2 regions of the Roseateles sp. FW305-36 genome follow, and region 1 is predicted to be linked to the other one. Evidence: predicted binding sites of a transcription regulator. Region 1 holds the regulator's gene; the other holds the start of a gene.
The links. Region 1 encodes NrdR, which represses ribonucleotide reductase genes. Its sites were predicted from a motif close to CACNANATNTNGTG; they were not measured.
Positions count from the first base shown of each region.

Region 2: a site for NrdR is predicted at 1,770-1,783, ahead of AC3WOE_RS27985 (ribonucleoside triphosphate reductase). Genes of this name have one in related genera too.

Region 1 is NZ_JBYSZK010000010.1:207,556-214,512, forward strand. It holds gene AC3WOE_RS19560 (pilus assembly FimT family protein) at 1-488, opposite strand, end outside; gene AC3WOE_RS19565 (type IV pilin protein) at 524-997, opposite strand; gene AC3WOE_RS19570 (GspH/FimT family pseudopilin) at 1,099-1,650, opposite strand; gene nrdR (transcriptional regulator NrdR) at 1,797-2,240, opposite strand; gene glyA (serine hydroxymethyltransferase) at 2,250-3,503, opposite strand; ZMP/ZTP riboswitch at 3,561-3,674, opposite strand; gene AC3WOE_RS19585 (lytic transglycosylase domain-containing protein) at 3,738-4,589, opposite strand; gene ubiD (4-hydroxy-3-polyprenylbenzoate decarboxylase) at 4,808-6,346, shown strand; gene AC3WOE_RS19595 (YdcF family protein) at 6,512-6,957, opposite strand, start outside.
Region 2 is NZ_JBYSZK010000021.1:65,468-72,424, forward strand. It holds gene AC3WOE_RS27985 (ribonucleoside triphosphate reductase) at 1-1,743, opposite strand, end outside; gene ipdC (indolepyruvate/phenylpyruvate decarboxylase) at 1,859-3,514, opposite strand; gene ubiT (ubiquinone anaerobic biosynthesis accessory factor UbiT) at 3,511-3,927, opposite strand; gene AC3WOE_RS28000 (U32 family peptidase) at 3,924-4,820, opposite strand; gene ubiU (ubiquinone anaerobic biosynthesis protein UbiU) at 4,965-6,005, opposite strand; gene AC3WOE_RS28010 (DUF2249 domain-containing protein) at 6,005-6,298, opposite strand; gene AC3WOE_RS28015 (carbonic anhydrase) at 6,344-6,957, opposite strand, start outside.

The DNA.
Region 1 (6,957 bases):
TTGACCTCGACGCGCAGCTTGAAGCCCCTGCTCAGCCCCTCCACATTGACCTGGAAGCCCTCGGTTTCCATTCGGTTTTGTTCGCGCATGAAACGGATGTTGTTGGGCGAACCGGCCCAGGTGGTGGCGCTGGCGTCGAACTTCACATGGTTCCTGGGCAACTGGAACAGGCGCAGCGCCCTCTGGGTGGTGTTCGGGCAGACGTTGTTGGCCGGCAGATAGCAGCGGCAGCGGTTGAGCGGCGCCGTTGTGGCGACCAGGGCGCAACTCAGCTTGTTGGCCGGATCGGGATCGAAGCGGACGAACAGAAGGGAGTTGGTCGAATTCGTTTCGGCCTTGGCGTAGTTCAGGACGCCGGCCACTTCCTCGGCCGCGGCGATGACGCGGCGCTTCTCCAGCAGGTCGGCCATCGAGGGCACGGCCACGGCCAGGATGATGGCGATCACGCCCAGGCTTACCAGGATTTCAATCAAGGTCAGGCCCGCCACGCGGGCCTTGAGCTCATGAAACTGCTTCTTCATGGCTAGCGGGGCCAGCATTCGGTGCTGGTGTCCCTGTCGGCCCCGCTGTTGCCGGGGTCGCCGGTCGCGGAGTACAGGGGCGTGGCACCGGTCAGCGTCACGACCAGGGTCTTGCAGGTCACGTCGCGGGCCTGTTTGCCGGTACTGATGGGCGTCGCCGTCGCGACGTAGCCGATGCCGAAGCCCGGCACGGCGCCGACGCCGCTCAGCGTGACGTCATAGAGCGGAGTGATCTGGCTGATGTTCACACCCAGGGCAGCGACCGTCGACGCATAGGTGGAGTTGTTGCTGCGAAAACGCTCCTGGGCCTGCATGACGGCGGTCAAGGCCGAAATGGCATCCGCGCGCCGGGCGCGCTGCATGTGCGCGGTGTAGGCGGGATAGGCAATCGCGGCGAGGATGCCGGCGATGGCCAGCGCAACCATCAGCTCGATGAGGGTAAAACCGTGGCGTCGCGGGCGTGTGCAGGTGCGCATGAGTCGATTTTGGGCAGCACTTCACGGTGACTCGTTGTTACAAATGCCGTTCATCCGTCGAATTGCGCCGCTAGTCGGCATCCACCACGAATGAGGGAGCATCAGGCGCATTTCGCCATCGCGCTGACCTTGTTGGTGCCCACGTAGCAGCTGCGCACCCGCCCGGTGATGGCCACGACCTGGCGGATGGTCTGGCCGCCGCTGACGCTGAGTTCGATGCTGCCCGTCTGGGTGACCAGGCCCTGGCGATGCTGGAACTCCAGGGTCTCGGCATTGCTGCTCAGCCGCACCGGCTTGCTGGCGGGCAGCCACTCGGCCTTGATGACATGGCTGCTCAGCTTCTTGCAGACCGGCTGGCCGCCGGCGCAATCGCAGTCGTCCTTGCCGCCGATATACATCACATAGCAGGCGTTGGCGCCTTTGCCGCTGACGCGGAAGTAGACCGAGTCGCTCAGGCGGGCCGCCTCGCTGCGCGCCAGGCGCAGGTTGTCGGCCAGGGCCTCGGCGCTGACGCGCAGCTTTTGCTGCTGGCGCAGCGTGCCCATGGCGGGCACGGCCTGGCCGGCGACGGCGGCGCAGATGCCGACGCCGACGCAGAGTTCGACAAGGGTGAACCCACGGCTTTGGCGGCGGGTGTTGGCGATGCGGTTCATGGCGATTCCCTGGGTTCGTTGCGAATGAACGAACTCTAGAAACCACCGACCGTGACGTCTTTCCTCCTTTGGGCGGATCAACGGGGGAGGGGCCGCGGCGGCGTCCCCCCAACATCCCCCGAAAGAGGGATGGGCTCAGCCAGGCGTCAGATCTCGCGGATCAGCTGGCGGAACTCGTCGACGTCCTCGAAGCTGCGGTAGACGGAGGCGAAGCGCACATAGGCGACCTTGTCGATGCGCTTGAGCTCGCGCATGACGAGTTCACCCAGGCGGGTGGACGCGATCTCGCGCGCACCGCTGGCGAGCAGCTTTTCCTCGATGCGATTGATGGCCGCATCGATCTGCTCGACGCTGACCGGCCGCTTGCGCAGGGCCAGTTGCATGGAGGCGCGCAGCTTGGAGGCGTCGAAATCGGCGCGCCGCCCGTCCTTCTTGACGACCGAGGGCAGGGCGATGTCCGGCCGCTCATAGGTCGTGAAGCGCTTGTCGCAGGACAGGCAGCGGCGCCGGCGCCGGACGACGTCGCCCTCGTCCGATTCCCGGGTCTCGGCGACCTGGGTCTCGGTGTGAGAGCAGAACGGGCAGCGCATTGCGGGGAATTAACCGCGGTAGACCGGGAAGGCCGCCGTCAGCTTGGCGACCTTCTCGCGCACGGCAGCCAGGTTGGCCTCGTCATGCGGCTTGTCCAGCACGTCGGCGATCAGGTGGGCGGTCTGGCGGACCTCCTCTTCCTTGAAGCCGCGCGTCGTCATGGCCGGCGTGCCCAGGCGGATGCCGCTGGTGACCATGGGCTTCTGCGGGTCGTTGGGGATGCCGTTCTTGTTGCAGGTCATGTGGGCGGCGCCCAGGATGGCCTCGGCTTCCTTGCCGGTCAGGTTCTTGGGGCGCAGGTCCACCAGCATGACATGGCTCTCGGTGCCGCCGGAGACGATGCGCAGGCCGCGCTCGATCAGCGTGTCGGCCAGCACCTTGGCGTTCTTCACGACCTGCTGCTGGTAGGCCTTGAACTCGGGCGTCAGCGCTTCCTTGAAGGCCACGGCCTTGCCGGCGATGACGTGCATCAGCGGGCCGCCCTGGATGCCGGGAAAGATGGCCGAGTTGATCTTCTTGGCGATCGCCTCGTCGTTCGTCAGGATGATGCCGCCGCGCGGGCCGCGCAGGCTCTTGTGGGTGGTGGACGTGACGACGTCGGCGTGGGGCAGGGGGTTGGGATAGACGCCCGCGGCGATCAGGCCGGCGTAATGGGCCATGTCCACCATGAAGTAGGCGCCGATCTCCTTGGCGATCTTGCCGAAGCGTTCGAAGTCGATGCGCAGGGAATAGGCGGAGGCGCCGGCAATGATGAGCTTGGGCTTCTTCTCGCGGGCCAGGGCTTCCATGGCGTCGTAGTCGATCTCTTCCTTGGCGTTCAGGCCGTAGGAGATGACGTTGAACCACTTGCCGCTCATGTTCAGGGCCATGCCGTGGGTCAGGTGGCCGCCTTCGGCCAGGCTCATGCCCATGATGGTGTCGCCGGGCTGCAGCAGCGCGAAGAAAGCACCCTGGTTGGCCTGCGAGCCGGAGTTGGGCTGCACGTTGGCGTATTCGGCACCGAACAATGCTTTAAGGCGGTCGATGGCGAGCTGCTCGACGACGTCGACGTACTCGCAGCCGCCGTAGTAGCGCTTGCCGGGGTAGCCCTCGGCGTACTTGTTGGTCAGCTGGCTGCCTTGCGCCTGCATGACGGCCGGCGAGGTGTAGTTCTCGCTGGCAATCAGCTCGATATGGTCTTCCTGGCGGCGGTTCTCGTTCTGGACGGCGGTCCAGAGCTCGGGGTCGACCAGGGCGAGGGTGGAGGTGTTGCGGTCAAACATGCTGGTGTTCCGAAGGTCAGGCGGTAAATCCAAGGCGACCACGGCAGGCGTGACGTCCAAGGCTGCCCAGGCGAACGGCTGAAAGCGGTTCGCAAAAACCGCCTCACGCTCCCCGGTGGTGTCCCACCTCGGGTCAGCTCGTGACCCTGATCGCCAGTCGCGTGAACGCCCAGTGTATGCCAGCGGCGCCCACGCTCGAGGGTCTTGCGCGCCGTGAGCATGGGGGTGGCTTTCTCAGCGGAGCAAGGCCACCTGCGCGGAATCGCCACCCGTGGGGGCCGACGCGGCCTCGCGCATCGGCGGACGCACGGTCGTCATGGTCGGCACCGTGCGGCCGGCGGCGACCGCCTTCAGCATTTCATGCTCGGCCAGCACGCGGGCGGCATAGCCGGTGTCTTCGGCCAGGTTGGCCGCGCCGACGTAGTAGCGCAGGCCTTCTTCCAGGCCACCGGCGCGCTGCATGCATTCCTTCAGCACCTGCACGCCGACGCGCAGGTTCGTCACCGGATCGAAGGCCGCCAGCGTGCCGCCGAAGGCTTCGTACTTGTCATCGTGCACCCGCGTCATGACCTGCATCAGGCCTTGGGCGCCCACGGAACTCTGGGCAAAAGGGTTGAAGCGTGACTCGATGGCCATGATGGCCAGGATCAGCGTCGGCTCGACCTTGGCGCGCTGGCCGACGGACCAGGCTTCCTGCACCAGGCGGCTGATGGGCTCGGGTGCCACGCTGTAGCGGCGCGCCAGCCAGTGGGCGACGGCGGCCTGCTGACGGCTCAGTTCGCGGGGATCGGTGGCGGTGGCACGGGCGATGGCATCCGGCTCGGCGGCGGCCATCAGCGTGTTGCCTTCGGCCTCGGCGCGGGCTTCCTGGCGGGCGTTCAGCCAGCCCAGGGTGGCCGTTTCCAGCTTTTCGCGCAGGCCAGCCTGGCTCGTGAACACCAGCAGCACCGACACCACGGCCAGCCCGACGAGGGCCAGCGTGTTGTGGCTGACCACGAGCAGGCCGTTGCCGATGTCCTTCACGAACAGCGACGCCGAATCCCGCGTGAGGCGAGCCAGGCTGAACAGGTCTTGACGTGTCGTCATGCGACTCCTTGTGTCGCAGCCCGCCTCAGGCTGCCTTGTCGGGGCGGTCTGGGCGGAGCGACGGTGATAATTTCCCGGCCTATTGCCTTGGTCTGTGGCATCTCTGTGCCCGGAGGACCCGGCCGGTTGGGTTTCAGTAAAAACCCGAAGCGGCCGAATTTTACGAGTCGAAGATAACCAGTCAAGGCTGTTTGTCTCGTTCAAAACTACTTTTGGTTATGAAATACAGCGACCTGAGGGACTTCATCGCCGGCCTGGAAGGCCTTGGCGAGCTCAAGCGCGTGCGCGAAAACGTCTCGCCGGTGCTGGAGATGACGGCCCTCAGCGACCGCGTGCTGAGGGCCGGCGGACCGGCCCTGCTTTTCGAGGCGCCGACCGGCCATGCCACCCCCGCCTTGACCAATCTTTTCGGGACAACGCGTCGCGTCGCACTCGGCATGGGTGCTGACTCTCTGGCCGATTTGAGGGATGTCGGGCGGGTGCTCGCCAGCCTCAAGGAGCCCGATCCGCCCAAGGGGCTGAAGGACACGGCGAAGCTGCTGCAGATGGCCAAGGCGCTGTGGGACATGAAGCCCGCCGTGCAGCGCCGCGCGCCCTGCCAGGAAGAGGTGTTCGAGGGCTCCGACATCGACCTCGGCCGCCTGCCCATCCAGACCTGCTGGCCGGACGACGCAGCCCCCCTGATCACGTGGGGTCTGGTCATCACCCGGGGGCCGACACGCACCCGCCAGAACCTCGGCATCTACCGCCAGCAGCTGATTTCGCGTCGCCAGGTCATCATGCGCTGGCTGGCGCACCGTGGTGGTGCACTTGATTTCAGAGACTTCTCTCTAACTCATCCCGGCGAACCATTCCCCATCGCCGTGGCCCTGGGCGCGGACCCGGCCACCATCCTCGGTGCCGTTACGCCGGTGCCGGATTCCCTGTCCGAGTATCAGTTCGCCGGCCTGCTGCGCGGCTCGCGCACGGAGCTGGTCAACACCGGCGTCGGCAAGAACCAGCCGCTGCAGGCGCCGGCCTCGGCCGAGATCGTGCTGGAGGGGCACATCCCCACGGCCGCACCCGGCTTCACCGGCGTCAGTGAGCGCGGCGTGCCGCTGAAGGAGAAGGGGGGCTACCTCCACGCGCTGGAAGGGCCATTTGGCGACCACACCGGCTACTACAACGAGCAGGACTGGTTTCCCGTCTTCGAGATCACGCGCCTGACCCAGCGCAAGAACCCGATCTATCACTCGACCTACACCGGCAAGCCGCCCGACGAACCCGCCATCCTCGGCGTGGCCCTCAACGAGGTCTTCGTGCCCATCCTGCAGAAGCAGTTTCCGGAGATCGTCGACTTCTATCTCCCGCCCGAGGGCTGCAGCTACCGCATGGCCGTCGTGTCCATCAAGAAGTCCTACCCGGGCCACGCCAAACGGCTGATGTTCGGCATCTGGAGCTTTTTGCGTCAGTTCATGTACACCAAGTTCATCGTCGTCGTGGACGACGACATCGACACGCGCAACTGGCAGGAAGTGATCTGGGCCATCACGACCCGCATGGACCCGGTGCGCGACACCACGCTGGTCGACAACACGCCCATCGACTACCTTGACTTCGCCTCGCCCGTCAGCGGCCTGGGCGGCAAGATGGGGCTGGACGCGACCAACAAGTGGCCCGGTGAAACCTCCCGCGAATGGGGCCGCGGCATCACGCTGCCGGCCGAGGTCACAAAGCGCGCCGAGGCGCTATTCGGACAACTCTTCTTGAAGCCCTGAGGGCACTCGCCTACTGTTGAGTTGCCTATTCAGGCACAACCTCTGGCGCAATCCCTTGCGCGCCAGGAGCCCTTCGGCAAATCGCCGTGGAGCCCCAAGGTGGCCTCGCCACCCACCCCGCCCGGCCTTCAAGCCCGGCGGGGTTTCTATTTCCAGCTTCTGCCGCTACCTTCCGGCCCACCAGGCCAGGGTTTCGTAGACCACGTAGCGCACCCGCGCAAAGCCTTCCACGGAGGGGCACCAGTCGTCGAAGCTGCTGAGCGCGTCGTCGCGCAGGCCCACGGGCGCGGGCACTATCGTCAAGCCCAGCGGCGCGGCCTCGGCTTCGAAGGCCCGCAGCGCGCGGCGCATATGGGCGTCGTGCGTGACCAGCACGACCTGCTTCACGCCGGCCTGGGCCAGCAGGGGCAGGGTGTGAGCGGCGTTCTCCCGCGTGTCGCGCGAGCTGGCCTCCGTCCAGCGCAGGGCCAGGCCGTAGTCCTGCGCGGCGACGCGGCCGACGATGGCGGCCTCCGGCTCGCGGAGCTCGGTCGCCGTCCAGCCGATGCCGCCCGAGAAGGCCAGGGGCCAGCCGCTGCGCCGGGCGACCCAGACGCCGTAGGCCAGGCGTT
Region 2 (6,957 bases), on a different contig from region 1:
GCGCTGCAGTTCCTCCTGACGCTCCAGCGCCTCGAAGGGGTCGTCGGTGAAGCCGACCGGCAGCTGCGAGCTGTTGGTGTAGTAGGGGTTGGCCTCGCTGCCGGCCTGCAGGATGTGGGGCCAGCGGCGGCGGTCTTCCTTGGCGAAGCGGTAGGTCGTGCCTTCGGCGGGCGTCGCTTCCAGGTTGTAGAGATGGCCGGTCTGCTCCTGGAACTCCACCATGCGGGCCCGCACATGGTCGAGCAGGCGCACCGCCAGCGCGTGGCCTTCGGCGCTGGTGATGTCGTGCTGGCCGCGCGTGAAGTTGCGCACCATCTCGTTGATGCCGTTCACGCCCAGCGTCGAGAAATGGTTGCGCAGAGTGCGCAGATAGCGGCGCGTGTAGGGGAAGAGGCCCTGGTCGATGAGGCGCTGGATCAGCTTGCGCTTCATCTCCAGGCTGTCGCGACCCAGTTCGAGCAGGCGGTCCAGGCGCGCCAGCAGCGCAGCCTCGTCACCGGCATGCAGATGCCCGAGGCGCGCGCAGTTGACGGTGACGACGCCCACCGAGCCGGTCTGCTCCGCCGAGCCGAACAGCCCGTTGCCGCGCTTGAGCAGCTCGCGCAGGTCCAGCTGCAGGCGGCAACACATGGAACGCACCATCTGCGGCTCGAGGTCGGAGTTCAGGAAGTTCTGGAAGTAAGGCAGGCCGTAGCGCGCCGTCATCTCGAACAGGGCCTCGGTGTTTGGATGGGCCCAGTCGAAGTCCTTGGTGATGTTGTAGGTCGGGATGGGGAAGGTGAAGACGCGACCCTTGGCATCGCCGGCCGTCATCACGTCGATGTAGGCGCGGTTGATGAGGTCCATCTCGACCTGCAGCTCGCCATAGCAGAAGGGCTGCTCCTCGCCTGCGATGACGGGCACCTGCTCGGCGAGGTCGGCCGGACAGGTCCAGTCGAAGGTCAGGTTGGTGAAGGGCGTCTGCGTGCCCCAGCGCGAGGGCACGTTGAGGTTGTAAATCAGCTCCTGGATGCATTGGCGCACCTGCTCGTAGCTCAGCCCGTCCTTGCGCACATAGGGTGCCAGATAGGTGTCGAAGCTTGAGAAGGCCTGGGCACCGGCCCATTCGTTCTGCAACGTGCCCAGGAAATTGACGATCTGGCCGACGGCGCTGGAGAGATGCTTGGGCGGCCCCGCCTCGACCTTGCCCGGCACGCCGTTGAGGCCCTCGTGCAGCAGGGTGCGCAGGCTCCAGCCGGCGCAATAGCCGCTGAGCATGTCGAGGTCGTGGATGTGGAGGTCGGCCTCGCGGTGGGCGCGGCCGACCTCGGGGGGATAGACATGGTCCAGCCAATAGTTGGCGACGACCTTGCCCGACACATTGAGGATCAGCCCGCCGAGGCTCCAGCCCTGGTTGGCATTGGCCTGGATGCGCCAGTCGCGCTGCTGCAGGTACTCGTCCATGGTGGCCTGCACGTCGACCAGGGTCTGGCGCGCATCGCGCAGGCGGCGGTGCTGCTCGCGGTAGACGGTATAGGCCCGCAGCGTGCGGCGCCAGCCGGCACCAAACAGCGTGGACTCGACGGCGTCCTGGATCTGTTCGATGCCCGGCAGGGTGCGCGCCATCAGCTCCGGCAGCACGCCGTTCTCGGTCAGCCAGTGCGCCTCGTCCTCACCGAACTCGCCACTGGCGCGGCCGGCGCTGGCCAGGGCCCGGGCGATCTTGCCCACGTCAAAGGCCTCCAGGCGGCCATCGCGCTTCATCACCTGCTGGGGATAGAGACTCATTCCACTACCTATGGTGTTCGCAGCGCAGACAAGCGCTACATCTAGTGGCAGGCAGTGTGGCCAGCAGGGTCGGCCTCGTCCTTGAACCAGGTCAAGAAGTGGCGACGGCCTCGGGCATGGACAGGCGCCGCACCGCCTGCACGAAGCGCTGCAGCGTCGGCGAGCGCGCGCCGGGGGCGAGGCGGATGTCGATGAGCTGGAAGCTGCCTCGCGTGGCCAGGGCCTGGCGCAATGCCGCTCCCAGTTCGGCCCGCGTCTGCACGGTGTAGCCGTCGCCGCCCATGCCGGCGGCCATGGAGGCGAAGTCCCAGCCGCCGAGGTCGTGGAAGCCGCCCTCGGGCATGAAGCTGCGCAGCATCTCCCAGCCGCCGTTGTTGAAGACGAGGACGATTGGATCCAGGCCGAGGCGGGCCGCGTGGCCGACCTCCCAGCCCGTCATCTGGAAGGCACCATCGCCGACCAGGATCAGCGGCCGCTGGCCGCTGGCACGCTGCAGGCCCAGGCCGGCCGGCACGCCATAGCCCATGGTGGCGTAATAGCCCGGCGCGAGCAGCGCGGTCGGACGCACCGCCATGGCCGTGAACAGGCAGTCGCCGACGTCGCAGGCGATGGGCATCGCACCGTGGCGGGCGAAGACGTCGTTGATGGCGCGGGCAATGTCGGCGGGCTCGACCGCAGCGGCGTCCTCGACCAGGCCCTGCGGGTAGGACGGCGGTGCGGGCGGCGCCGCGACGGCGGTGCGCGGCAGCGGGCAGCGCTCGAGCAGCGCGTCGACCAGGGCGGCCAACGGCAGCTCCGCATAGACGTGGTGGCCAACGCGGACCTCGTCGTCATAGGCCACCAGGGCGTGGCGGAAGTCGATGCGCTGGGCCGACACCGCGAAGTTGGTGTCCGACACGATGACGCCGAGCAGCAGCAGCGCGTCCGAACCCTCGACGCGACGGCTCAGTTCGGGGTCGCCGGCCAGGCCCAGATAGGTGCCGGCCAGCGGAATGTCGGCGTCGGCCAGCAGGCCGCGGCCCATGAAGCTGGTCAGCACCGGCAGGCCCAGTCGCCGCGCCAGCTCGGCCACGCGCGCCTCCAGCCCGTAGCGCCTGACCTCGACGCCGACGACGAGCAGCGGGTCGCGCGCCGCACGCAGCCGCGCCAGCAGCTCGTCGGCGCAGGCCGCCACGCGCTCGGTGTCCCAATGTCGCGGCGCCGGCGCGGGCACCTCGGCGCAGGGCCGGCCCGGCAGATCGCGCGGGATCTCGAGATAGACCGGCCGCGAGCGGGCCAGGGCCGCGTCCAGCACGCGGGCGATGGCCTGGGGCGCACGCTCCAGGTCGTCCAGGCGGGCGCGGTCGACGGTGATCTCCTCGTAGAGCCGCCATTGCGAATCGAGCTGCTTGACCTGGTGATGCAGCAGCAGGCCGCTGACGGCCTCGTGCGCGGCCGGCGCGCCGGACAGCACGACCAGGGGCACGCGTTCGGCATAGGCACCGGCCACCGCGTTGACGAGGTTGAGCGCGCCGGCGCCATAGGTGACGGCGGCGACGCCGAGGCCGCCGCGCACGCGCGCCGTCGCATCGGCCGCGAAGCCGACGCCGGGCTCGTGGGCCAGGGTCAGGATGGGCAGGCGGCCGTCGCGCTCGATCTCGCGGAACAGCGGCAGCGCGAAGTCGCCGGGGATGCCGAAGATTTCGCGCGCGCCGCGCGCCAGCAGCGCGTCGACGAGGCGCTGGGCCAGGGTTGCGGTTGGGTTCATGGCGTGCTCCACAGCGGACCTATCGCGTCCAGGGTGTTCTTCAGGATCAGCCCGTACTCGGTGTCGCCTTCCATGACGAGGGCGCCGTCGAAGAAGAGCCGGTCGGCATCGTCCTCGCCACGCAGCAGCCGCCACAGAGCATCGGCGCGGGCGCGCAGGCGCAGATGGGGTGTGCCGCCTTCACCGGCGGCGCAAAAGCCGCGCTCGGTCAGCCGCAGGCGCACCCGGGCGCCGAGCTCCTGCAGCTCGATCTCGACGGTCTGGCCTTGCAGGGCCTGGCACTGCGACGCGTCCAGGCGCGGCAGCAGCAGGCGGTCGAGCAGCAGGGCCAGGGCGGTGGAAGGCGGACGGCTGGGCAGGCGGGCGATGCGCTCGCGCCAGGGCGACGGCAGGCTGGGCAGGGTCAGGCTCATGCTGCCTCCGCCAGGCCAGGCTGGCGGCGCGCAAAGCCGTCGACGAGGCGACCGGGCAGGCGCAGCTCGCGCAACTCCTCCATCGCCCATGCGGCATTGCCGCCGCGCGCGAACACCTCGTCGAAGATCTCGATGACGCGGCCGAAGTGCTGGCCGCAGGGCGACAGCCGCAGCAGGCTGACGCCGGCCTCCTGCAGCGCCTCGCCGTGGCCTATCAGGCATTGCAGCGCCGCGCTCTGGGTCTGGATGCCGTTGAGGGCGAGGAAGTCCTCGCCCTCCCCCGTCGTCAGCAGCAGGCCATCGGCATCGTCGCGGCACCGGAACTGGCAATCGTCCTTCTGCAGCCGGTGATGGCGGGCCGTGAAGCAGCGCGCCGAAAAGGCCAGCGGCAGGCGGCCGAAACCCCAGACCTCGGTCTCGAGGGCCGACGGCATGGCGTTGATGCGCGCCACCGCATCCAGCGGCAGCTCGACGGGCGCCACCCAGCGGTCGGCGCCCAGGGCGGCATGCTCGCCGAGGGCGGCGGCGTTGTAGATGTTGAGATGGGGGCCCAGCGTGAAGGGGCGGCGGCGAGCGCGCGACAACACCTGCAGCGCGGCGGCGTCACCGGCCTCGACGGGGAACTCGTCTTGCTCGCAGACGCGGCGCAGCGTGCGCAGCTCGGCCTCGCTCATGACCAGGGCCATGGTGGCCAGGCGCACGTCCTTGCCGGCGGCGCGCAGCTCGCGGGCGATGGCCAGCCAGTCGTCGAACTTGATCTCGTTGCGCCGCGAGCAGACCAGCTCGCCCAGCACAATGCTGCGCACCGGCGCGTCGGCGAGGTCGGCATAGAAATTCAGCAGCGCCTCACGCGGCCACCAGTACAACACCGGACCAATCGAAAGATCGATCATCAAAACTGCTCCGTCCATTTCCATGCGGCGCCCGGCGTCAGCCGAGGCGCCCCCTCAAGCGGCCGCCGTGGAACCGGCTTTGCCGGGCCACTGGCGGCGCCCCCTGGGGGGAGGCGCGCAGCGCTTCGGGGGAATCTGTTCACTTCATCTCCAGGGGCGGTCGTAGGCGCCCAATGTGTGCTGCTGGCCTTCGGCCCAGCGCGCCAGCTGGCCGTCCCAGGACGGCTGCACGCTGTAGCGGCCACGGCCCTCCTGGGCGGCCCAGGCGGCGTCGATGGCGGCGCGCCAGACCTTGGTGACCTCGGCCACATAGGCGGGGCTGCGCTGGCGCCCTTCGATCTTGATCGCGTCCACGCCGGAGGCGATCAGCTGCGGCAGCAGGGTCAGGGTGTTGAGGCTGGTGGGCTCTTCCAGCGCGTAGTCGCTCGCCAGTTCGCCCACCTCGAAGCGCCCCTTGCACAGCGTCGGGTAGCCGCGCGGCTCGCCGGGCCGGTAGTGGTCGATCAGCACGCCGCCCAGGCGGGCGCGCACGCCGTCGGCCGCCTCGTCCCAGCGCACGGCGCCAGGCGGCGAGCAGACACCGGCCGTGTTGGGCGACTGGCCGGTGGCGTAGCTGGACAGGGCGCAACGCCCTTCCACCATCACGCACAGGCTGCCGAAGCCGAAGACCTCGACCGGCACCTTGCAGTGCTTGAGCAGCTGCTGCACCTGCTGCAGGGTCAGCACGCGCGGCAGCACGGCGCGCGCGATGCCGTAGCGCTGGCGGTAGAACTCGATGGCCTCGTGGTTGGTGGCCGAGGCCTGCACGGACAGGTGCAGGCGCAGCTGCGGATGGCGGCGGCTGGCGTCGGCCAGCACGGCGCTGTCGGCCACGATGAGGGCGTCGGCGCCCAGCTCCGCCGCATGGTCGACGGCGCGCTGCCAGGGCTGGCTGTCACGCGCGTCGGCGAAGGTGTTCAGGGCCATCAGCACCTGGCGGCCGCGGCGGTGGGCCAGCTGCACGCCCTCGCGCACCTGAGCGGCGTCGAAGTTCAGTCCGGCGAAGTTGCGCGCATTGGTCGCGTCCTTGAGACCCAGGTAGACGGCATCGGCGCCAGCGTCCAGGGCCAGCTGCAGCGCGCGCAGCGAGCCGGCCGGGCAGACCAGCTGGGGCTTGCGCGGCGGCGGGCAGGATTCGACCGACATCAGCCTTGGCTGCAGCCACAACCGCAGCCGCCCGCGCCGGCGGGAACAGTGGCTTCGGAGGCATCGACGACACGGCCGATGCGGATGAGCCAGGCGCCGGGTTCGGCCTGCACGATGCGCCAGCTGAAGGCCAGCGGGTGGCGGACGCCGAACTGCATCAGCAGGCCGCGGGGCTCATGGTCGTTGAGCAGTTCGAAGGCCTCGCCCGGCGCCAGCGCGTCGAAGCATTGGAAGGCGAGCTGGTGGCGTTCGAAGGGGGCCAGGGGGCGGATGTCGTAGGTGGGCGTATTCATGGTTCGCAGACTAGGTGGGTCAGGGTCGCGGCGCCTTGAACTGAGTCAAGAGCGGGCGAAGGGAATGCCGCTGGGATCGAAGCCGCTGTCCTCGTCGCCAAGGCGGTAGGGGCCGGTGCCGGCGTTGTCGGCGCGCGAGGCGGGCACGAAGGCGCCAACGGCGACGTCGAAGACATGCACCTCGCCGTCCTCGATGACGTAGTGCCAACCATGCAGGGTCAGCGCCCTCGCCTCGACCTGCTCGCGCACCATGGGATAGGCCATCAGGCGCTCGAGCTGCAGCACGATGGCGCGCTGCTCGGTGCGGCGCATCACCTCGGGGCCGGGCTCGGCGACTGGCAGCGCGGCCTCGCGGCCGAGGTCCAGCCAGCGGGCGAGGTTCTGGGCCGCCGGTGCGACTTCGCCGTAGAGGGCGCGGATGGCGCCGCAGTGGCTGTGGCCGCAGACGATGATGCGTTGCACCTGCAGATTCAGCACCGCGTACTCGATGGCCGCGGCGGTGCCGTGAAACCCCTGGCTCTGGTCGTACGGCGGCACAAAGGCGCCGACATTGCGCACCAGGAAGAGCTCTCCCGGGCCGGCGCCCGTCAGCAGGTAGGGAACGAGGCGCGAGTCCGAGCAGCCGATGAAGAGCGTCAGCGGATGCTGGCCCTCGTCGA